2 regions of the Streptacidiphilus sp. MAP12-16 genome follow, and region 2 is predicted to be linked to the other one. Evidence: predicted binding sites of a transcription regulator. Region 2 holds the regulator's gene; the other holds the start of a gene.
What was found. The regulator HspR, encoded in region 2, represses chaperone genes until heat shock. The targets are predictions, from matches to a motif close to TTGAGNNNNNNNNNCTCAA.

Region 1 (10,885 bases), on a different contig from region 2:
CGCCTTCTGATTGATGAACTCGCTTCGCTCGCTCATGTGCCCACCTCGCTACGCTCGGCGGGGCCTTCGTCCAGCGCCGCCTTCTGACTGATGAACTCGCTTCGCTCGCTCATGCCTGGTCCTCCTTCTTGTCGAAGTCGAGGGGTGCGGTGTCGAGCGCGCGCGGGGCGTCGCCGGGGGCGTCGTCCTCGGCGGCGGGGCGACGGAGCAGGGCGACGGAACCGGAGACCGTGGTGATCTTCAGTTTGCCGGTGCCCCGGCCAAGGGTGCCGCTGATCTGCTTGGCCCCCCAGGCCCCGCCGACGTGCAGCTCCTCGAAGGCGCTCGAGACGTCCCCGCTGGTGGTGTTGGCGTGGACCTCGGCGTCGGTGGGTGCGGGGATGCGCACGGCGACCTCGCCGGAGACGTTGTTGAGGCTCACGTCGGTGTCGTTGTCGTGGGCGAGGTCCACGGTCATCGCGCCGCTGACGGAGTTGGCCTTGAGCTTGCCGCTGGTGCCCTCGAACACGGTGAGCTCGCCGGACACCGTGTTGACCTTGAGGTCGCCGGAGACCGACTGCGCCCGCACGCTACCGGAGACGGTGTTGGCGTCAACCGGGCCGGCCAGCCGCACCAAGGTGGTCGAGCCGCTGGCGCTGTGCACGGTCACCGGCGCTGTGACGCCGGAGATGACGGTGTCCGAGGAGGCGGACCCGAGCTCGATCCGGGTGCGCGCGGGAACCGCGAGGGAGACCACGGCACGTCGCTTGCTGCGCCACTGGCCGACGAAGTGGGAGAGCGACTTCCAGGAGAAGTCCTTCCAGCTCAGGTCGTCGTAGGAGACGGTGAGCTCGCCCCGGTCGAGGGTGACCTGCAGCGGTGGGCCCTCGATCTCGGTCACTTCCAGCCGGGCCGGGCCCTCGGCGGCGACGACATTGACGGCACCCGCGACGGTGCGTACCCGCAGCCGGGTGACCTCGGTGTCGAAGGTGAGCTTCTCTGGTGCGCTGACGGTCCACTGCTCGGACATGCCGGACTCCCCGATAGGTTGACGAGGACGCGCTATGTATCGCGTCCTCTGCTATTCACGTTATATCGTGTCGCTGGGAAGTCAAGCGGTCGCGACCCTGCTGTTCCTGGACCCTGCCGTTCCTCGGCCTGCCGTTCCGGAAGCCGCTACTCCTCGTCCTCGACGTCGTCCAGGCGGGCGAGCCAGGTCGCCAGGCGCTCGACCGGCACCTCGAACTCGGGGTTGAGGTCGACGAACTCCTGCAGCCGGTCGGCCAGCCAGTCGAAGCTGACCTCCTCCTCGCCGCGCCGGCTCTGCAGCTCCTCGATGCCTCGGTCGGTGAAGTACACGAGTGGATCTCCTGATCGGGGGTGTGGGGAGGGCCCGGCCCCCCTCCACGAGGGAGGGGTGCCGGGCCCGGGTGGATCTCAGACCGTCAGATCGAGTAGACGTCCTCGATCAGCTGCGCCTGCTCCGCCGCGTGCCGCTTGGCCGAGCCGACCGCCGGGGCGGAGGAGGACGGGCGGGCGACGCGGCGCAGCCTGGAGCTGTTGGCGTTGCGGCCGACGACCACGTCCAGGTGGTCCACCAGGTTGAGCGCGATGAACGGCCACGCGCCCTGGTTGGCCGGCTCTTCCTGGGCCCAGACGTACTGGACGTCCCCGCCGTAGCGCTGCAGCTCCTCCTGGAGCTCGGCGATCGGCAGCGGGTAGAGGCGCTCGACGCGGACGATCGCGGTGTCGGTGATGCCGCGCTCGGTCCTGGCCGCCTCCAGGTCGTAGTAGAACTTGCCCGCCGTGATGACGACCTTGCGGACGTTCGCCGGGTCGACCGTGGAGTCGCCGATCACCGGGCGGAAACCGCCGGTGGTGAACTCATCCGCCTTGGACGCCGCGCTCTTCAGACGCAGCATCGACTTCGGGGTGAAGACGATCAGCGGCTTGTGGTGCGGGTTGTGGACCTGCCACCGGAGCAGGTGGAAGTAGTTCGACGGCAGGGTCGGCTGAGCGACGGTCATGTTCTTGTCCGCGCACAGCTGCAGGAAGCGCTCGATGCGGGCGGACGAGTGGTCCGGGCCCTGGCCCTCGTAGCCGTGCGGCAGCAGCAGGGTGACCCCTGAGGTCTGGCCCCACTTGGCCTCGGCGGAGGTGATGAACTCGTCGACGATGGTGGCGGCGCCGTTGACGAAGTCGCCGAACTGGGCCTCCCAGGCGACCAGGGCGTTCGGGCGCGCCAGCGAGTAGCCGTACTCGAAGCCCATCGCCGCGTACTCACTGAGCAGCGAGTCGTAGATGGTGTAGCGGGCCTGGTCCTCGGTCAGGTACAGCAGCGGGGTGTAGTCCTCGCCGGTGACCCGGTCCACCAGCACAGCGTGGCGCTGGCCGAAGGTGCCGCGGCGGCTGTCCTGGCCGGCCAGCCGGACCGGGTGACCCTCCATCAGCAGCGAGCCGATGGCGAGGGTCTCGCCCATGGCCCAGTCGATGGTGCCGTCCTCGATCATCGCGGCACGGCGCTGCAGCTGCGGGAGCAGTCGCGGGTGGACCGTCAGCCAGTCCGGCAGCGCGACCTGGGACTCGGCGATGCGCTTGACCATCTCCTGGGAGATGGCGGTCTGCAGGGAGACCGGGAAGTCCGCCTGCGGGCGCTCGCTGGTCGTCGGGGCGGGTGTCGAGTTGGCCTCGCGGACCTCGGCGAACACCTTCTCCAGCTGGTCCTGGTAGTCCTTGAGCGCCTGCTCGGCCTCCTCGACGGTGATGTCTCCGCGACCGATCAGGCCCTCGGTGTAGAGCTTGCGCACCGAGCGCTTCTTGTCGATCAGGTCGTACATCAGCGGCTGGGTGAACGAGGGGTTGTCGGCCTCGTTGTGACCGCGGCGGCGGTAGCAGATGAGGTCGATGACCACGTCCTTGCTGAACGCCTGGCGGAACTCGAAGGCGAGCCGCGCGACGCGGACCACGGCCTCCGGGTCGTCGCCGTTCACGTGGAAGATCGGGGCCTCGATCATGCGGGCCACGTCCGTGCAGTACATGGACGACCGCGAGGCGGCCGGGGCGGCGGTGAAACCGACCTGGTTGTTGATCACCACGTGCACGGTGCCGCCGGTGCGGTAGCCGCGCAGCTGCGACATGTTCAGGGTCTCCGCGACGACGCCCTGGCCGGCGAAGGCCGCGTCACCGTGGATCTGCACGGCGAGGACGTCGAACGAGTCGCCAGCTTTGTCGAGGATGTCCTGCTTGGCGCGGACGATGCCCTCGACGACCGGGTCGACCGCCTCCAGGTGCGAGGGGTTGGCGGCCAGCGACACCTTGATGGTCTCGCCGTCGATGCCGGTGAAGGTGCCCTCGGAGCCCAGGTGGTACTTGACGTCGCCGGAGCCGTGCATCGACTTCGGGTCCAGGTTGCCCTGGAACTCCCGGAAGATCTGCGCGTAGGACTTGCCGACGATGTTGGCCAGGACGTTCAGCCGGCCGCGGTGGGCCATGCCGATCACGGCCTCCTGCAGCTTCGCCTCGGCGGCGGAGTCCAGAACGGCGTCGAGCAGCGGGATGACGGACTCGCCGCCCTCCAGCGAGAAGCGCTTCTGGCCGACGTACTTGGTCTGCAGGAACGTCTCGAACGCCTCGGCGGCATTGAGGCGGCGCAGGATCCGCAGCTGCTCCTCGCGCTCGGGCTTGTCGTTGCCGCGCTCGAGCCGGGCCTGGATCCAGCGGCGCTGCTTGGGGTCCTGGATGTGCATGTACTCGACGCCGATGGTGCGGCAGTACGAGTCGCGCAGCACGCCCAGGATGTCACGCAGCTTCATCATGGTCCGGCCGGCGAAGCCGCCGACCGCGAACTCGCGCTCCAGGTCCCACAGGGTCAGGTCGTGGCCCTGGACGTCCAGGTCGGGGTGCTTGCGCTGCTTGTACTCCAGCGGGTCGGTGTCGGCCATGAGGTGGCCGCGGACCCGGTACGAGTGGATCAGCTCCAGAACGCGGGCGGTCTTGTTGACCTCGTTGTCGTGGCTGATGTCCACGTCGGTGGCCCAGCGGACCGGCTCGTAGGGGATCCGCAGCGACTGGAAGATCTGGTCGTAGAAGTCGCCCTGGCCCAGCAGCATCTGGTGCATGGTCCGGAGGAACTCGCCGGACTGCGCGCCCTGGATCACTCGGTGGTCGTAGGTCGAGGTCAGCGTCATGACCTTGGACACGCCCAGGCGGGACAGGGTCTCCTGGGACGATCCCTGGAACTCGGCCGGGTACTCCATCGAGCCGACGCCGAGGATCGTGCCCTGACCGGGCATCAGCCGCGGCACGGAGTGGACCGTGCCGATGCCGCCCGGGTTGGTCAGCGAGCAGGTGACGCCGGAGAAGTCGTCGACCGTCAGCTTGTTGGTACGGGCGCGGCGGACGATGTCCTCGTAGGCTTGCCAGAAGCCGAAGAAGTCGAGGGTCTCCGCCTTCTTGATGGCGGCGACGACGAGTTGCCGCTCGCCGTTGGGCTTGGTGAGGTCGATCGCCAGGCCGAGGTTGATGTGGTCGGGCTTGACCAGGAAGGGCTTGCCGTCCTTCTCCGCGAAGCTCTGGTTCATCGCCGGCATGGCCTTGATCGCCTGCACCATGGCGTAGCCGATGATGTGGGTGAAGGAGACCTTGCCGCCACGGGCGCGCTTGAGGTGGTTGTTGATCACGATGCGGTTGTCGATCAGCAGCTTCGCCGGGACGGCGCGCACGCTGGTCGCGGTAGGCACCGAGAGTGAGGCGTCCATGTTCGCGACGATCCGGGCGGAGGGGCCCTTGAGGGCGATCAGCTCGGGACCGGTGGGGGCGACGGGGGACGTCACGTTCTTGCTGTCCTTAAGGGCGTCGGCCGGTTCGGCCGGGGTGGAGTGCGCGGGCCGGCCGGGCGCGGGCGGAGCTGCGGGCTTCGGCGGCACGACGGCGGGGGGTGCGACGGCGGGCGGCACGACGGCGGGGGGTGCGGCAGCCACGGGGGCTGCGGCGGGTGCGGGCGTCGGCGGGACTGCTTCGACGGTCGCGGGGGACGCTGCCGGGGTCGAGGGGGCCGCGGCGGTCTGCGGTGCCGCCGTCACCTCGGCTCCGGCGGGGGCACCCGCTGCGGCGCTCTTGCCGGCGCCGGCTTTGTAGTCTGCGAAGAAATCCCACCAGGCGCGGTCTACTGAGTTCGGGTCCTGGAGGTACTGCTGGTAGATCTCGTCGACCAGCCACTCGTTGGGGCCGAACCCTGCTGTCGGGTCGGCGCCGGGACCGGTGTGCACCGGGTCCTGTTCTGTGGCGGTCGAGCTGTTCGAGGTATGGGGGGACTGTGGCGACACGGCGGCAACCGCCCTCTTCCGCTTCCTTAAGGATGGTGGACAGCGGATGCCAAGGCTACGCCCCCGATGCCTGTCTGCGCAGGTCCCGCCCCCCGGTCGTCGCCCAGATCACAGTGCGGGCGCTGAGTTTGGCCGGAAAGGCACGTTAGGGATCGGTCGTTATGGGGGATAACGAGTAGCTGTTCGCCTGAGGCAAGTGTGACAAAAGCAGACAAGATAGCCAATGTTGCGATCCTGGGCGGAGCACTACGGGCAATTGTCCCAAGTCTGTCCCAGTCGGACACGATCCGGACGGGCCCCGGCGCGCACGTGCTTCGGACGGAGCTCGGACGGAGCTCAGACGGAGCTTCTGGGCCCGCTCCTGGTGGAGCTCCGCGGAGCGCGCGGGCCGGGGAGGGTGATCCGGATCAGGCAGCCCAGCGGGGAGTCGGCGACCGCGATCGTGCCGCCGTGCAGGTCCACCGCCCAGCGGGCGATGGCCAGGCCGAGGCCGGTGCCGCCGTCGCTGCCGGGACCCTGCGCGGTCGGGCCGCTGCCCCGGCTGAAGCGCTCGAACACGCGGTGGCGGTCCTCGGGGCGGATGCCGGGCCCCTGGTCGGCGACCTCGAGCAGCAGTCCCCGCCCGGCGTCCGCGCGCGCCCGCACGGTCACCGTGCCGTCCTTGGGACTGTGCCGGCAGGAGTTGTCGACCAGGTTGGCCACCACCTGGTGCAGCCGTTCCTGGTCGGCGACGGCGGTCAGGCCGGGGGAGACGTCCAGGGCCAGCGCGACGTCATGGCGTCGCCGACTCGCGCCGCCGGAGGTCGATCCGTCGACGGTCAGCCCGCGCAGCACTCCGGCCAGGAAGGGCTCCACGCCGAACTCCCGGGCGTCCAGGAAGGCGACCCCGTCCGCGATCTTGGACAGGTCGAGCAGGTGGGCGACCAGCCGGCCCAGGCGTTCGGTCTGCTCCAGAGCGGCGGTCATGGTGGCCGGTTCCGGGCGGACGACCCCGTCGACCACGTTCTCCAGGACGGCCCGCAACGCGGCGATGGGCGTGCGCAGCTCGTGCGAGACGTTGGCGACCAGCTCGCGGCGCTGCCGGTCGGCCGCCTCCAGGTCGCCCGCCATGGTGTTGAAGGCGGTGGCGAGCTCGCCCACCTCGTCCCGCGAGGTGGCCCGCACCTGGCGGCTGTAGTCGCCCGCAGCCATGGCGCGGGCGGCGGCGGTCATCTCCCGCAGCGGCGCGGTCATTCCATGCGCCAGCAGCTGGGTGATCAGCAGCGAGGCGACGACCGAGAAGATCATGACGATGCGGATCTGGGTGTCCGAATTCAGCGCCATCACTACCATCAGGGTGGAGATGCCCACCGAGGTGATCACCAGGACGGCCAGTTTGGCCTTGATCGACCGCAGCGGGTCCAGCGGGCGCAGGTCCGCCCAGACCCGGCCGGCCGCGCGGCGCAGCGGGCCCGGACTGCGCGGGAGCTCGTCGGTCCGGTCCAGTGGTGGCAGGCCCCTGCTGTTCCCCGGATCCTGGGTCACGGTGTCGGAGCCTCCAGGGCATAGCCGACGCCGTGCACGGTGCGGATCCAGTTCGCGCCGATCTTCCGGCGGAGCGCCTTCACATGGCTGTCGACGGTGCGGGTGCCGGAGGCGTCGGTCCAGTCCCAGACCTCGGCGAGCAGCTGCTCACGGGTGAGCACCGCGCGCGGCTGCTGGGCGAGACAGGCCAGCAGGTCGAACTCGGTCGGGGTGAGGTGCACGTCTCCGCCGCCGACCCGGACCCGGCGCTGGACGTGGTCGATCTCGAGTTCGCCGAGCCGCAGCGTGCCGCCGACCGGGGTGCGCGCGGCGAGCTGGGCGCGCTCGACCCGGCGCAGCAGCACATTGACCCGGGCCGCGAGCTCGCGCATGGAGAAGGGCTTGGTCATGTAGTCGTCGGCGCCGACGCCGAGGCCGACCAGCAGATCCGTCTCGTCGTCACGCGCCGTGAGCATCAGTACCGGGACCGGGCGGTGCGCCTGGATCCGGCGGCAGACCTCCAGACCGTCGAATCCGGGCAGCATCACGTCCAGCACGACCAGGTCGGGCTGCCAGGTCTGGAAGCAGTCCACGGCGGTCGGGCCGTCGTGGGACACCGCCACCCGGAAGCCCTCGGCGCCGAGGCGGGCGGCGATGGACTCGGCGATCGTCGGCTCGTCCTCCACGACCAGTACCCGCCGCTGCCCGCCGGGCCCGCTGGTCTCCTGTTGTTGTGCGTCCGTCACTGTCACGCCACCGCCCCCAGGGCTTTCGGGCCTGGGGCGACGGTCGCCGCACCAGCCCGCTCTGTCATGTCCGACTGTCTTGTCCGACGTCTTTCTTTCTTCACGCTGCCCGCCCCGACGAGCCCTGCGGCCCGTCACATCGGCGTCGCCGACCACCAGTCGCAGCGTACGTACTGGCGGTGTTCCCGGGGAGTCTGTCGTCCATAAACCAGCTCGGGGGGTGGCGCATGGGCGTAGACCTTACCGGCTGCCCATGACGGGTGGGATGTCAGGTACACCGTATTCGGGAAACTGCACTCCACTTTTTTCTGACGCTCCGTGAGGTCGGGCGGTGACGCGCTGCTCGCGATCCGATCGCTCAGAGCGAACAGGCCCGGGGAACACCAGGGGGGTCAATCTCCTTTAGTCCAGGTAACTCAACTTCCATGACTGGAGATAGATCATGGCTTCGACTTCCGCCTCATCGTCCGCCTCGCTGACCCTGCCGGTGCTGCCGCTCGACGACGAGGCTGTGCTGCCGGGCATGGTCGTTCCGCTGGACCTGTCCGACGCCGATGTGCGTGCGGCCGTCGAGGCCGCACAGGCGGCGGTGCGCGACAGCGGGGCGCACGCCCCCGGCATCCGTACCGTGGCCGGCGCCCGAAAGCCACGGGTCCTGCTGGTGCCCAGGATCGACGGCTCCTACGGTGCGATCGGCACCGTGGCCACGATCGAGCAGGTCGGCCGTCTCGCCGACGGCGACCCCGCGGCGCTGGTGCGCGGCGTGCGACGGGTCCGGATCGGCGCGGGCACCACCGGCCCCGGCGCGGCCCTCTGGGTCGAGGCCGTTCCGGTGGAGCAGCCGGCCCTGCCGGACCCGCTGCCGGGCGCCGTGACCGAGCTCGTCCGCGACTACAAGGCACTGACCACCACCTGGCTGCAGAAGCGCGGCGCCTGGCAGGTCGTCGACCGGGTCGCGCAGATCGAGGACGTCTCCGACCTGGCCGACAACGTCGGCTACGCGCCCTTCCTGACCGGCGAGCAGAAGGTCCAGGTGCTGGAGGAGCTGGACCCGGTCGCCCGGCTCAAGCTCTCGCTGCAGCTGCTGCGCGACCACCTCGCCGAAGAGGACGTAGCGGAGACCATCCGCAAGGACGTCCAGGAGGGCATGGAGAAGCAGCAGAAGGAGTTCCTGCTGCGCCGCCAGCTCGACGCGGTGAAGAAGGAGCTCGCCGACCTCAACGGCGACCCCGACTCCGAGGAGGAGGACTACCGCGCCCGGGTCGAGGCCGCCGACCTGCCCGAAAAGGTGCGCGACGCCGCGCTCAAGGAGGTTGACAAGCTGGAGCGGTCCTCCGACGCCTCCCCCGAGGGCAGCTGGATCCGCACCTGGCTGGACACCGTCCTGGAACTGCCCTGGAACGAGCGCTCCGAGGACGCCTACGACATCGCTGGAGCGCGGGCCGTGCTGGACGCCGACCACTTCGGGCTCGACGACGTCAAGGACCGGATCGTGGAGTACCTGGCCGTGCGCAAGCGGCGGTCCGACCGCGGCCTCGGCCTGGTCGGCGGCCGTCGCGGCGGAGCCGTGCTCGCCCTGGTCGGCCCGCCCGGCGTCGGCAAGACCTCGCTCGGCGAGTCCGTGGCCCGTGCCATGGGGCGCTCGTTCGTCCGGGTGGCGCTCGGCGGAGTCCGCGACGAGGCGGAGATCCGCGGTCACCGGCGCACCTACGTCGGCGCGCTCCCGGGGCGCATCGTCCGCGCCATCAAGGAGGCCGGGTCGATGAACCCGGTGGTGCTGCTCGACGAGATCGACAAGGTCGGCTCCGACTACCGGGGCGACCCGGCCGCCGCCCTGCTGGAGGTGCTCGACCCAGCCCAGAACCACACCTTCCGGGACCACTACCTGGAGGTCGAGCTCGACCTCTCCGACGTGGTCTTCCTGGCCACCGCCAACGTGCTGGAGGCCATCCCGGAGGCGCTGCTGGACCGGATGGAGCTGGTCCGCCTCGACGGCTACACCGAGGACGAGAAGGTCGTCATCGCCCGCGACCACCTGCTGCCCCGGCAGCTGGAGCGGGCCGGGCTCGGCGTCGACGAGGTGACGGTGGACGAGGCGGCCCTGCGCAGCCTGGCCGGCGAGTACACCCGCGAGGCGGGCGTGCGCAGTCTGGAGCGCGCCGTCGCCCGGATCCTGCGCAAGGTCGCGGCTCAGCAGGAGCTGGGCGAGACCGAGCTGCCCCGCACGGTCTCCGCAGGTGACCTGCGCGGCCTGATCGGACGACCGCACCACACCCCCGAGGCCGCACAGGAGCCCGGCGAGCGCCGTACCGCGGTGCCCGGCGTGGCGACCGGGCTGGCGGTCACCGGCGCCGGCGGCGACGTCCTCTACATCGAGGCTTCGCTGGCCGACCCGGAGACCGGCTCGACCGGACTGGCCCTGACCGGCCAGCTGGGCGATGTGATGAAGGAGTCCGCGCAGATCGCGCTGTCCTTCCTGCGCTCGCACGGCGCGGAACTGGAACTGCCGGTCACCGACCTTCGGGACCGCGGCGTCCACCTGCACGTTCCCGCAGGCGCGGTGCCCAAGGACGGCCCCAGCGCGGGCGTCACCATGACGACCGCCCTGGCCTCGCTGCTCTCCGGCCGCAAGGTCCGGCCCGAGGTCGCCATGACCGGTGAGGTGTCCCTGACCGGACGGGTGCTGCCGATCGGCGGCGTCAAGCAGAAGCTGCTCGCGGCGGACCGGGCCGGGATCACCACGGTGCTCATCCCCTCCCGCAACGAGGCCGACCTGGACGACGTCCCGGCCGAGGTGCTGGCGCGGCTGACCGTGCACCCCGTCTCCGATGTCCGGCAGGTGCTGGAGCTGGCGCTCGAATCGGCCATCTCGCTGACCAAGGCGGACCTGTCCAGCCCGGCGGGGGAGGCCTCGCTCGCCGCCTGACAGCAGTCGCCGTGGAACCGTCGCACAGAGGGGGCCGTCCCTGTTCGGGACGAGACCTGCGAGAATGCGACGGTTCTGACGGCGACTGGGTTGGGTGGTTTCGGGCGATGGGCGCACGACGAGGAGCGGGGGCCAGGTCCACCAGGGGCTCCGTGTCCGGTGGGGCCCCCGGTTCTGCCGGGGGCACCGGGTCCAACCGGGATTCCGGGCGACGGCGCAACCTGGAGCTGGTGCTGCTGCTCTTCGCGATCGCCGCCTGCGGCCTGGGCGACGCCGACGCCGAGTTCGCCCTGCACGGCTCGCTGCCGGGCGGCTTCGCACTCCAGGTCGGCAGCATGGCCGCGCTCGCGCTGGTGGCGCACCTGGTCGTACGGCGCTGGGCGGCCTACGCGGACCCGCTGATCCTG
Region 2 (10,885 bases):
CGCGCAGCTCACCGGACTGGTCGGCACGCTCGGCAACCTCGTCAGCACCTTGGTGCTGTCCCAGGTGCTGCACAGCGCCGGCTGGACGCCCACCTTCGCCACCACGGCGCTGCTCGGCGTAGCCGTCCTCGCCCTGGTGCTGGTGTTCCTGCGGGACACCCCTGACAGCCCCCCGCGAGCGCCGCTCTTCCGTCGCGAGGCCGCCGTCGGCACGCCGCCCGACCCGCTCGCGTCCGCGCTCGCCACCGCAACCGCCACCGCACTCGCCGCGCCCACGGCGCCCGCCGCGCCCACGGCGCCCGCGCCTCGGCCGCCGCTGCGTGCCCAGATCGCTGCGGCCTGGCGGGAGCCCGGCACCAGGCTCGGGCTCTGGGTGCACTTCACCACGGCATTCCCCGCCGCGACCTTCCTGCTGCTCTGGGGTATGCCGTTCCTGATGGAGGGCCAGGGGCTCTCCCGCGCTGTGGCCGGCTCCCTGCTCAGCCTGGTGATCGTCAGCGGCATGGGCTTCGCGATGCTGTTTGGCCAGCTGGTGTCGCGCCGCCCGGGCGTCCGTACGCCGCTGGTGTTCACCGTGGTGCTGGGGACCGGCGCGCTGTGGGCGGTGGTCCTCGGCTGGCCCGGGTCGCACGTCCCGATGTGGCTGCTGATCGTGCTGACCGTGGCCATGGGCAGCAACGGGCCGGCGTCGCTGGTCGGCCTCGACTACGCCCGGCCGGTCAACCCGCCGGAGCGGATCGGCACGGCCTCGGGCATCGTCAACATGGGTGGCTTTGTCGCGGCGGTGCTCGCCCTGTTCGGCATCGGGCTGGTCCTGGACCTGCTGACGCCCGGCGGCGGGGCCGACTACACCCCGCACGCCTTCCGGTTCGCCTTCTGCATGCTCTACCTGCCGATGGCGCTGGGGCTCGCCCAGGTCCTGCGGCTGCGCCCGCAGGCAGCCCGCCGCGAGGCGGAACTGCGCCGCGTCGGCCGGTGAGGGGTCACCGCGTGCGGTGAGGGAGTCACGGCGTGACGGAGAAGTTCTCCAGTATCCGCCGGGCCAGGGCCTCGTCGCCCTCGACCTTGACGTTCGCCGTCGCCACCGGGACGCGCCCGCACGCCAGCCGGGCGTAGGTCTCCCAGTCGGTGGTCAGCCGCACCGCCGGGGCCAGCGGCACCTGCTCGTCGACGCTGCCGTGCCCGTTCTCGTCCACGCGCACCGTCCGCATGAACTCCAGCGGTCCGTGGACGTCGAAGACCACGGTCGAGCCGGCCGGCGCCCCGGCCAGCTTGGCCACGGCCTTCGGCAGCATCTCGATCAGGTAGTCGCGGGTGACCACCGCCGAGGGCGAGTCCAAGTCGCCCGGCGTGCGCAGCGCCCGGCGCAGGTCCTGCTCATGGGTCCACACGTCGAACACGCGGGTGCGCAGCAGCTGGTGGTACGGCACGTCGCGGGAGTACGGACCCATCGGCCAGCGCACTTCGTCCATGGGCTCGTACCGGCTCTCGCGCAGCGACCGCGAACGCCGGATGATCGTGTACTCCAGCTCCCCGGTCATCTCCGGAGCGGTGTGGCAGCGCCGCTTGTCGACCGGGACCTCGCAGTAGCGGGTGAACTCGTCCACGACATGCCGCAGATCGCGCGGGAGCGTGTGGATCGGGCGCGGATCGCCCAGCAGCTCCAGTTCCATGGCTATGACGTGCGAGACGACGTCTCGCACGGACCAACCCGGGCACTCCGTGGGGCGGTTCCACTCGCCCTCGGTGAGTGGGGCCACCAGCTCGGAGACGGCCTCGATGGACTGGGTCCAGGCGTCGGCAAACCCCTGGACTATCTGCGTGTCGGTCACGTTCTCGACCCCTCGGCCACGGTCGGGCGGGCGGTGTGATTGATTGGATGGCCCCTTTGCGGGTCAGTCTCGGTGTGTCTGGATGAGTCTCTGTCCGTCCTGGGGCCTGTCCCGCGTCGCGCAGGCGCCGCCGCCCGCTCCTCGGAGCTGGCCGGACCGGCGAATGCGCTATTGGCACGTTACGCTCACCCGTGTCACCGGGTCAGCGCTTTCACGTGTTGATCGTAGAGATCGTAAGGCCCTTGCCAGGGAGGGTGGTACCGTGCGCGCCTCGCTCATCCAACTCGACGTCGACCCGGGGGAGTCCGCGGAGGCCCGGCGGGTGCGCGCCGCGGACCTGGTGCGTGCCCAACACGGTTCTGACCTGGTGGTGCTGCCGGAGCTGTGGGCGCTCGGGGGCTTCGCCTACGAAGCGTGGTCGCCGGGCGCGGAGACCCTGGACGGGCCGACCGCCGAGGCCATGTCCGCCGCCGCCCGGGACGCCGGGGTGTGGCTGCATGCGGGTTCGATCGTCGAACGCGACCCCGACGGGCCGATGTTCAACACCTCGCTGCTGTTCTCCCCCTCCGGCGAGCTCACCCACACCTACCGCAAGATGCACCGCTTCGGCTTTGACCAGGGCGAGGCCGTCGCCATGGGTGCGGGTACCGAACTCGTGGTCGCCGCCACCGACTTCGCCACTCTCGGCCTGGCCACCTGCTACGACCTGCGGTTCCCCGAGCTGTTCCGGGGACTGCTCGACGCCGGCACGGAGATCTTCGTCGTCCCCGCCGCCTGGCCCGCGCGCCGACGGGACCACTGGACCCTCTTCGCCCGCGCCCGTGCGGTCGAGGAGCAGGCTTTCGTCCTGGCCTGCAACACGGCGGGGACGCACGGCGGGGTCGAACAGGCGGGACACAGCCTGGTCGTGGATCCGTGGGGCGTGGTGCTCGCCGAGGCGGGAACGGGCGAGGAGGTCCTCACCGTGGACCTCGACCCCGGCGCGGTGGCCAGGGCCCGCGCGGACTTCCCGGTGCTGCGGGACCGGCTGATGGGCATTCAGGCCCCGCAGCAGCGCTGAGCCGAGGCTTGCTGTCCGGGGCCTGGAACGAGGCCTGGCACCCGGGGCCTGGCACCCGGGCGCCGCTACCCCGGCTCGCGTCCGAGAACGACGGCCAGCGCCCGGAACAGCAGCGCGGACGAGGTCGCCCCCGGATCCTGGTGGCCGATGCTGCGCGGGCCGAGGTAGGAGGCCCGGCCCTTGCGGGCCTGCAGCGGGACGGTGTCCTCGGCGCCGCGTCCCGCCGCCCCGGCCGCGGACGCGGCCGCCCCCGGCAGGCTCGCTCCGCCTGCGAGGGCGAAGTCGAACTCGGCGACGGCGGGGATCCACACGTCCACCATCGTCTTGTCCCCGGCCACCGCCCCACCCAGGCGCTGGAGCGCGTCGCGCCCCGCAGCCAGCGCGGCGAGCAGTTGCTTCCCGTCCGCCGCAGGCAGGTCCAGGGCCTTGCCCACGGCGCGAAGCGCGCTCCCGTACAGCGGGCCGGACGCGCCGCCGACGCTGGAGATCAGCGTCGTCCCGGCCTTCACCAGCACCGCTCCGGGCGTCGGCGGGTCGAAGCCGCCGAGTGCGGCCACGACCGCGGTGAAGCCCCGTTGCAGGTTGGTCCCGTGGTCGCCGTCGCCGATGGCGGCGTCCAGCTCGGTCAACCGCCCGCGTTCGCGGGCCACCGAGGCCGCGGACTCCAGCATCCAGTCCCGGGCGGCGGCCGCTTCCAGCACCTCCGGCATCGGCTCAGACCCCCCAGCGCAGAGCGGGGGTGTCCACGGGTGCGTCCCACAGCGCGAGCAGTTCCGGGTTCACCCGGCACAGGGTGATCGACACTCCGGCCATGTCGAGGCTGGTCACGTAGTCGCCGACCAGGCTGCGGGCGATCCGCACGCCCCGGGCTCCGAGGATCGAGGACACCTCGCCGAAGACGATGTAGAGCTCCAGCAGCGGGGTCGCGCCCAGACCGTTGACCAGGACGAGGACCTCCTCACCCTCGGACAGCGGCTGGTCGTCGAGGATCGCCGCCATCGCGTCCGCGACGATCTCCTTCGCGGGGCGGATCTTCTCGCGGCTGCGGCCCGGCTCGCCGTGGATGCCGACGCCCACCTCGATCTCGTCCTCCGGCAGGTCGAAGCCGGGACGCCCGGCGGCCGGGGTCGTGCACGAGGTCAGCGCGACCGCGAAGGAGCGCGACGCAGCGTTGACCCGCCGCCCGATCGCCGCCACCTCGGCGAGGCTCGCGCCCCGTTCGGCGGCGGCACCGGCGATCTTCTCCACGAACAGGGTCGCCCCGGTTCCGCGCCGTCCGGCGGTCCAGGTGGAGTCCCGCACCGCGACGTCGTCGTCCACCAGGACGGTCTCCACCGCGATGCCCTCGTCCTGAGCCAGCTCCGCTGCCATCCCGAAGTTGAGGACGTCGCCGGTGTAGTTCTTGACCACGAACACCACTCCCGCGCCGCCGTCGACGGACTGCGCCGCCGTCAGCATCTGGCCGGGGACGGGTGAGGTGAACACCTCGCCGGGGCAGGCGGCATCCAGCATTCCCAGGCCCACGAAGCCGCCGTGCAGCGGCTCGTGTCCCGAGCCACCGCCCGACACCAGGGCGACCTTGCCGATCCGGGTCTGCGCCGCGCGGGTGATCACCCGGTTCTTCGGGTCGACGCTCAGTCGGGGGTGCGCGGCGGCGATCCCCGCCAGGGCGTCGGACACGACCTGGTCCGGGTCGTTGATCAGCTTCTTCATGCGGAGGCTCCTCGGGGTGGCCGGGGGTGGCACTAGCCTTGGCGAGCATGAGCGGACCTGGTGGATCTGTGGGCATCGTACTCGTGTCGCACAGCGCTGAGCTGGCGGCGGGGCTGCGCACTCTGCTGGACCAACTGGGCGGCGGACTGGTCCCGGTCGCGGTCGCCGGCGGCACCGAGGACGGCGGCCTCGGCACCAGCTACGACCTGGTCGTGGCGGCCGTCGCGGAGGCCGATTGCGGCGCGGGCGTGCTGATTCTGCCCGACCTCGGCAGCTCCGTCCTGACGGCCCGTGCGGTGCTGGAGGACGTGGGGCGCGAGGACGTCGTGCTCGTTGACGCGCCGTTCGTGGAGGGCGCGGTGGCTGCCGCCGTCACCGCCTCGACCGGCGCCGACCTCGCGGCGGTGGCGGGCTCCGCCCGCGAGGCCCGTACCGTCGCCAAGTTCTGACGGGGAGTCATGGCGCAGCCGGCGAGCTCCGGCTCCGGGTCAGCGAGAGCAGGTCGCGGGCGGGGCCGGCCGGGCGGGTGCCGGTGGGCCAGACCGCGCGGAGCGGGCGGCTGAGGTCCAGGTCGGCGAGCGGGACGGCGACCAGGCGGCCGCGCGCCAGTTCGTCGGCGACGGCGAGCTCGCTGAGCACCACCGGCCCCGCGCCGCTCACCGCAGCGGCCTTGAGCGCCGTCGTCGAGGCCAGTACCAGCAGCGGGGTGGCCGTCCCCCCGTACGGGGCGAGCGCCCGGTCGAGCACCTCCCTGGTGCCCGAGCCCTGCTCGCGCAGCACCAGCGCGGTCGCCGCCAGCTCCGCACCACCGACGGGCACCCTGCGCCGGGCCCAGGGGTGGTCCAGGCCGACGACCAGCAGCAGCCGGTCCGCGGCGATCTGCACCTCGTCCAGTCCGGCCGGGATGCGCAGCCCCTCGACGAATCCGAGGTCCGCCTCGCCGGCGAGTACCTGCGCCGCCACGTCGGCCGAGTTGGCCGCCCGCAGGGTGACCGCTGTGCCGGGCAGGGACGCGTGCAGGGCCATCAGCCAGCGCGGCATCAGGTACTCGGCCACGGTGAGACTCGCCGACACCCGCAGCCTGGCGTCCCGCCGCTCGCGCAGCGCCGAGATGCCCGCGTCCAGGGCCTGGGCGGCGGCGAACACCGGACCGGCCCACTCGGCGACCAGCGAGCCCGCTTCGGTGGGGCGCGAGCCGCGCGGCGAGCGCTCCAGCAGCGGAACCCCTATCTGCCGCTCCATGCCGGCGATCCGCGCGGACGCGGCGGGCTGGGTGACCCCGAGCTCGGCGGCGGCGCGGCCGAGGCTGCCGAGGCGGATGACCGCGAGCAGCAGTTCCAGCGCGCCCAGGTCCGGCACGCGGTGGGAGAGCGGTGCACGGGACGGCGGTACGGGTCCGGAGGCGGGGCTGGGACCGGAGCTGGGGTCGCGAGCAGGGCCGGGGGTGGGGCCGGGGGTGGGGCCGGGGCGGGTCATCAGTCCAGGTTAGAGCCTCGCCATAGAGTTCGCTTATGGGCTCATAGGACTGTTGCCGCTACCGGCGGCGGACCTCGGCGGCGACTGTGGGGGTATGACCGCCACCACACCCGCCCGACTGGCCCGAACCGCCGTCGTGTCCCCTCGCGCACCCCGCATCCCCGGCGCCGCAGGACGGTTTGGCCCCAACTGGTACGCGGCGGTCATGGGCACGGCCATCGTCGCCAACGGCGCGCACGCCCTGCCGCAGGCGGTGCAGAGCCGGGAGCTGACCGACCTGGCGGCAGCGGTGTGGGCGCTGTCGCTGCTGCTGCTGGTCGCCCTCGCGGCCACCAGACTCACCGCGCGCCGGCTGCCGGACCGGATCAGGGCCCTGGACGACCCGGCGACCGCCGTCTTCCTCGGCTGTCCGCCGATGGCGATGCTCGCCGTCGGCGCCGGGGCACTGGGTGCCGGCGCGCCGCTGATCGCTGCCCTAGCGGGAGTGGGGACGGGAGCGGGCGCGGGCGCCGGGGCAGGGGTCGGTTCCACTGCGGGAGTGCTGCTCGACGCCGGACTGTGGACGGCCGGGACCCTGTACGGGATCGGCGTCGCGATGCGTGTGCTGTACCTGCTGATCGCGCGCTACCGGGTCGAGCGGGGCGGCAGCGCCCCGACCTGGCTGCTGCCCGTGGTCGCACCAATGGTGTCGGCGGCGCTGGGCCCGGCGCTGATCCCGCATCTTCCCGCCGGGCAGGCGCAGGGCACGATGCTGGCCGTCTGCGTGGCGCTGTTCGGGGCGAGCCTGCTGGCGGTGCTGGTCCTGCTGCCCGGGATCTGGAGCCGCCTGGTGCACGAGCAGCCCCTGCCGCTGCTGCTCGTCCCGACACTGTTCCTGGTCCTGGGCCCGCTCGGGCAGTCGGTGACGGCCGTCACCCAGTTCGCCCGTGTCGCGCCCGCGCTGCGCGGGTTCGCGCTGGTCTACGGGGTGGCCGTGTTCGGGTTCGCGATGCTGTGGCTCGGCGTAGCCGGATCGGTGACGCTCAGGGCGCTTCGCGAGGGGATGCCGTTCGGGATGACCTGGTGGGCGTACACCTTCCCGGTGGGCACCTGCGTCACCGGCGCGGCCGGACTGGCCAGGATGACCGGACTCGACCTGTTCGCCGTGCTCGCGGTGGCGCTGTTCGCGCTGCTCGTCACTGCGTGGGCGGTTGTGGGCGCGAGGACCCTTCGGGGACTGGCGAGCGGTGCGCTGATCGCGAGGTGAGACCGAGTTGGGCCTGCGGGGCCGCCGGGATCAGGCGGACTCCGCGGACTCCGGGTAGATGACCGAGGTGTCCGCCCAGTCCAGCGCGGTGACCACGGCATGCCGCAGGGCCTGCGCGGTCCAGCCCGCATCGAAGTGGATCGGCAGTACGGGGGAGACCTCTTCGAGGGTCGAGATCATCGGACTGTGCGCCACGGTCTCGTCCACGAGCAGGACCACGGGCTTGCGCAACGCGGTGGCCCAGCCCAGCTCCATGCCCACACCCGCCGAGAGCGGCGAGCCTATGTACGCGAAGGCGAGGTCGGCGGACTGCATGCGCTTCGCCGGTCAGACCGGTGGCGCCTGCGGCAGCCTCCCACCGGAACTCGCCGTCGTGCAGAGCCTGCAGGTAGACGGCCACTGTGGCCTCGCTCAGCTCAGGCGGCAGCTGCAGCTCAGCCTGCTGTGATTTGCCCACAGTTACCCCGAAATCTTCTCTGGCCACTTAGCGTCCGACCACTTGTTGCCATCATCGAACACTGAAGCAGGGCTGATCTGTACCCCATTGTGGTGGGTGACTGCCGGGGGATGGTCACTCAGTGCCAGACAGAAAATGACTTTCGGGTTCTCATCGAGTGATGTGTTCCTCGCGCGGAAGGAAGTGGTCGCATGTTCACCGCACTACGCACAGTTCGTACTGCTCTCGTGGCGATCTGCATCGCGGGTGCGGCCCTGCTGGTAGGGGCTGGGGCAGCATCCGCCGACAGTGTCTGGGCCAGTAACTCCAACAGCCTGTCAGTGCACTCCACGCCCGCCCCCTGACCGCCGACCCCCTGGCCGATTCTCCTCGACGGCCCGGGTACTGAATGGCTGAGGGGCCGTGCCTCCCCGGACACGGCCCCTCAGCCATCACCTCCGCGCACCGCCGCAGCGGCTACTCCCCGCGCCGCCTCGGGCGCCACACCACCAGCGCGCTGCTCTGCTGCACCTGCTGATAGGGCACCAGGTCCCGCCGGTACGAGGCGTGCACCGCCGCCTCCCGCTGGGTCGCCGCCACACCCGCGTTCGCCACCTCGCCCTGGAGCTCGGCCACCCGCGTCTGCAGCGCGGTCACCTGGTTCTCCAGCTCGATGATCCGCTTGATGCCGGCCAGGTTGATGCCGTCCTCCTGGGACAGCCGCTGCACCTCGCGCAACTGCTGGATGTCCCGAGCCGAATAGCGCCGACCGCGCCCGGCCGTACGGTCGGGACAGACCAGGCCCAGCCGGTCGTACTGCCGCAGCGTCTGCGGGTGCAGCCCGCTCAGCTGAGCAGCGACCGAGATGACGTACACCGGGGTGTACTCGGTCAGCTGGTACCCGGCCGGACCGCCGCGTGCGCCGCGACCGCCGGGCAGCCCGCCGGGCAGTCCGGTGCCGAGCCCCACTCCGATCGGGCCCGCACCACCGGGGATCTGACCGGGCGAACCGGTTCCGTTGCCGTCCATCACCTCACGCCTCCTCAGCCGCCTTGAACAGAGCCGCCCGCGGGTTCTCCGCGGTCGTCGCCTCGCGGTACTTCTCCAGCGCCGCCAGCGCCTCGCCCTCGGTCTCCGGCGGCACGGCGATCTCCACGGTCACCAGCAGGTCGCCACGCGTGCCGTCCTTGCGAACAGCACCCTTGCCGCGTGCCCGCATGGTACGGCCGTTGGCGGTACCGGCGGGGATCTTCAGGGTGACCGGGGGACCACCCAGGGTGGGCACCCGGATGGTGCCGCCGAGTGCGGCCTCCGGGAAGGTCACCGGAACGGTCACGGTCAGGTTGTCGCCCTTGCGACCGAACACCGGGTGCTCCTGGACGTGCACGGTGACGTACAGGTCGCCCGGCTGTCCGCCGCGTTCGCCCTGGGCGCCCTTCGCCTTGAGCCGGATCCGCTGGCTGTCCGCGACTCCGGCCGGAATCCGCACCTGCATGGTGCGGGCCGAGGTCGCCCGGCCGCTGCCGTGGCAGACCTCGCAGGGGTCGTCCACGATCAGGCCGCGGCCCTTGCAGTCCCGGCAGGGGTCCGACAGGGCGAAGTTGCCCTGCCCACGCTGGACGTGACCGGTGCCCACACAGGTCGGGCAGACCCGCGGGGTGGTCCCGGCCTTGGCGCCGGTGCCGGCACAGGTCTTGCAGGCCGCCTGACTGGTCATCCGCAGCGGGACGGTGGTGCCCTCCACGGCCTCGATGAAGCTCAGGGTGACGTCGGACTCGACGTCGGCGCCGCGCCTCGGCTGCGCCGTACGGGTGCCGCCCCGGTTGAAGATCCCGCCGAAGACATCGCCGATGCCGCCGCCTCCGCCGCCGCCGAAGGTGCCGCCCTGGCCACTCGGCTGGCTGCCGCCGAACAGGTCGCCGAAGTCGAAGCCGAAGCCGCCGGTGCCGCCTCCGCCGGTACGGAACCCGCCGTTGGCGAAGAGCGCCCGCGCCTCGTCGTACTCCTTGCGCCGCTTGGGGTCGGAGAGCACGTCATTGGCCTCGGAGATCTCCTTGAAGCGCTCCTCGGCGGCATGGTCGCCCTTGTTGGCGTCCGGGTGGAACTCCCGGGCCAGCTTGCGGTAGGCCTTCTTGATCTCCGCGTTGGAGGCGTCCTTGGGTACACCGAGGACCTTGTAGTAGTCCTTCTCCACGAAGTCCTTGCTGCTCAACGGACTAGCCTCCTTCCCGCGCTCTGCCTGAACCGGTCAGGCCTTTTGATCATCGTGATGGGAGCGTGGGACCGCACCCCGGAGTCACCGGCGTACGGTCCCACAACGGCCATCGGGTCAGTCCTCGCCGTCACCGTCGCCCTTGGCGCCCTTGTCGGTCGAGCCGTTCGATCCGGTCGCAGCCTTGTCGCCCGCGGCACCGGACGCCTTGGCGTCCCGAGCCGTCGACACCTCGGCGTCCGTCGCGGCACCCGGCTCCGGCTCCGCCACGGCGACCCGGGCCGGACGGATGATCCGCTCGCCGATCTTGTACCCGGGCTGCAGGATCTGCACGCACGTGGTCTCGTCGACGTCTGCCGAATAGCTGTGCATCAGCGCCTCGTGCAGCTGCGGGTCGAAGGGCTCGCCCTGCTTCCCGAACTGCTGCAGCCCCAGCTTCGAGGCCACGGTCTCCAGCGACTCGCCGACGGACTTGAAACCGCCCGTCAGTTCGTCGTGATCGCGCGCCCGGCCGATGTCGTCCAGCACCGGCAGCAGGTTCTCCAGCAGCGCCGCGACGGCGATCTCACGCACCGTCACCCGATCCCGCTCGACCCGCTTGCGGTAGTTCTGGTACTCGGCCTGGAGCCGCTGCAGATCCGCGGTGCGCTCGGCGAGCGCCTTGCGGGCCTCGATCAGCTCCTCGGCACCGCCGGCGCCCTTCGCCTCCGGGCCCGGGGCGGGGGCCGCCTTACCGGCGGCCCCGTTCCCGTCTCCGTTCGCGGCGGAGTCGGCGCCGGGCTCCTCGGTGAAGCCCTGCGTCTCATCCGTCACTTCGCACCGCCCTCGCGCTTCTCGTCGTCGACGATCTCGGCGTCGACCACGTCGTCCTCGGCAGCGCCGGGCGCGTCGTGCGGGGCGTCGCTCGGGC

Region 1: the regulator HspR is predicted to act here: its motif matches at 7,954-7,972, upstream of lon (endopeptidase La).

What each region holds. Positions count from the first base shown of each region.
Region 1 is NZ_JBGCBY010000026.1:112,963-123,847, reverse strand. Features, by position in the region: gene ABIA33_RS28995 (DUF4097 domain-containing protein) at 110-1,009, opposite strand; gene ABIA33_RS28990 (DUF6104 family protein) at 1,156-1,338, opposite strand; gene ABIA33_RS28985 (multifunctional oxoglutarate decarboxylase/oxoglutarate dehydrogenase thiamine pyrophosphate-binding subunit/dihydrolipoyllysine-residue succinyltransferase subunit) at 1,425-5,303, opposite strand; gene ABIA33_RS28980 (sensor histidine kinase) at 5,640-6,788, opposite strand; gene ABIA33_RS28975 (response regulator transcription factor) at 6,824-7,558, opposite strand; gene lon (endopeptidase La) at 7,995-10,478, shown strand; gene ABIA33_RS28965 (FtsW/RodA/SpoVE family cell cycle protein) at 10,631-10,885, shown strand, end outside.
Region 2 is NZ_JBGCBY010000014.1:92,985-103,869, reverse strand. Features, by position in the region: gene ABIA33_RS20155 (nitrate/nitrite transporter) at 1-979, shown strand, start outside; gene ABIA33_RS20150 (maleylpyruvate isomerase family mycothiol-dependent enzyme) at 1,005-1,832, opposite strand; gene ABIA33_RS20145 (carbon-nitrogen family hydrolase) at 2,095-2,892, shown strand; gene dhaL (dihydroxyacetone kinase subunit DhaL) at 2,958-3,593, opposite strand; gene dhaK (dihydroxyacetone kinase subunit DhaK) at 3,607-4,605, opposite strand; gene dhaM (dihydroxyacetone kinase phosphoryl donor subunit DhaM) at 4,653-5,054, shown strand; gene ABIA33_RS20125 (LysR family transcriptional regulator) at 5,062-6,081, opposite strand; gene ABIA33_RS20120 (C4-dicarboxylate ABC transporter) at 6,176-7,327, shown strand; gene ABIA33_RS20115 (hypothetical protein) at 7,358-7,642, opposite strand; gene ABIA33_RS20110 (heat shock protein transcriptional repressor HspR) at 8,241-8,792, opposite strand; gene dnaJ (molecular chaperone DnaJ) at 8,797-9,975, opposite strand; gene grpE (nucleotide exchange factor GrpE) at 10,093-10,788, opposite strand; gene dnaK (molecular chaperone DnaK) at 10,785-10,885, opposite strand, start outside.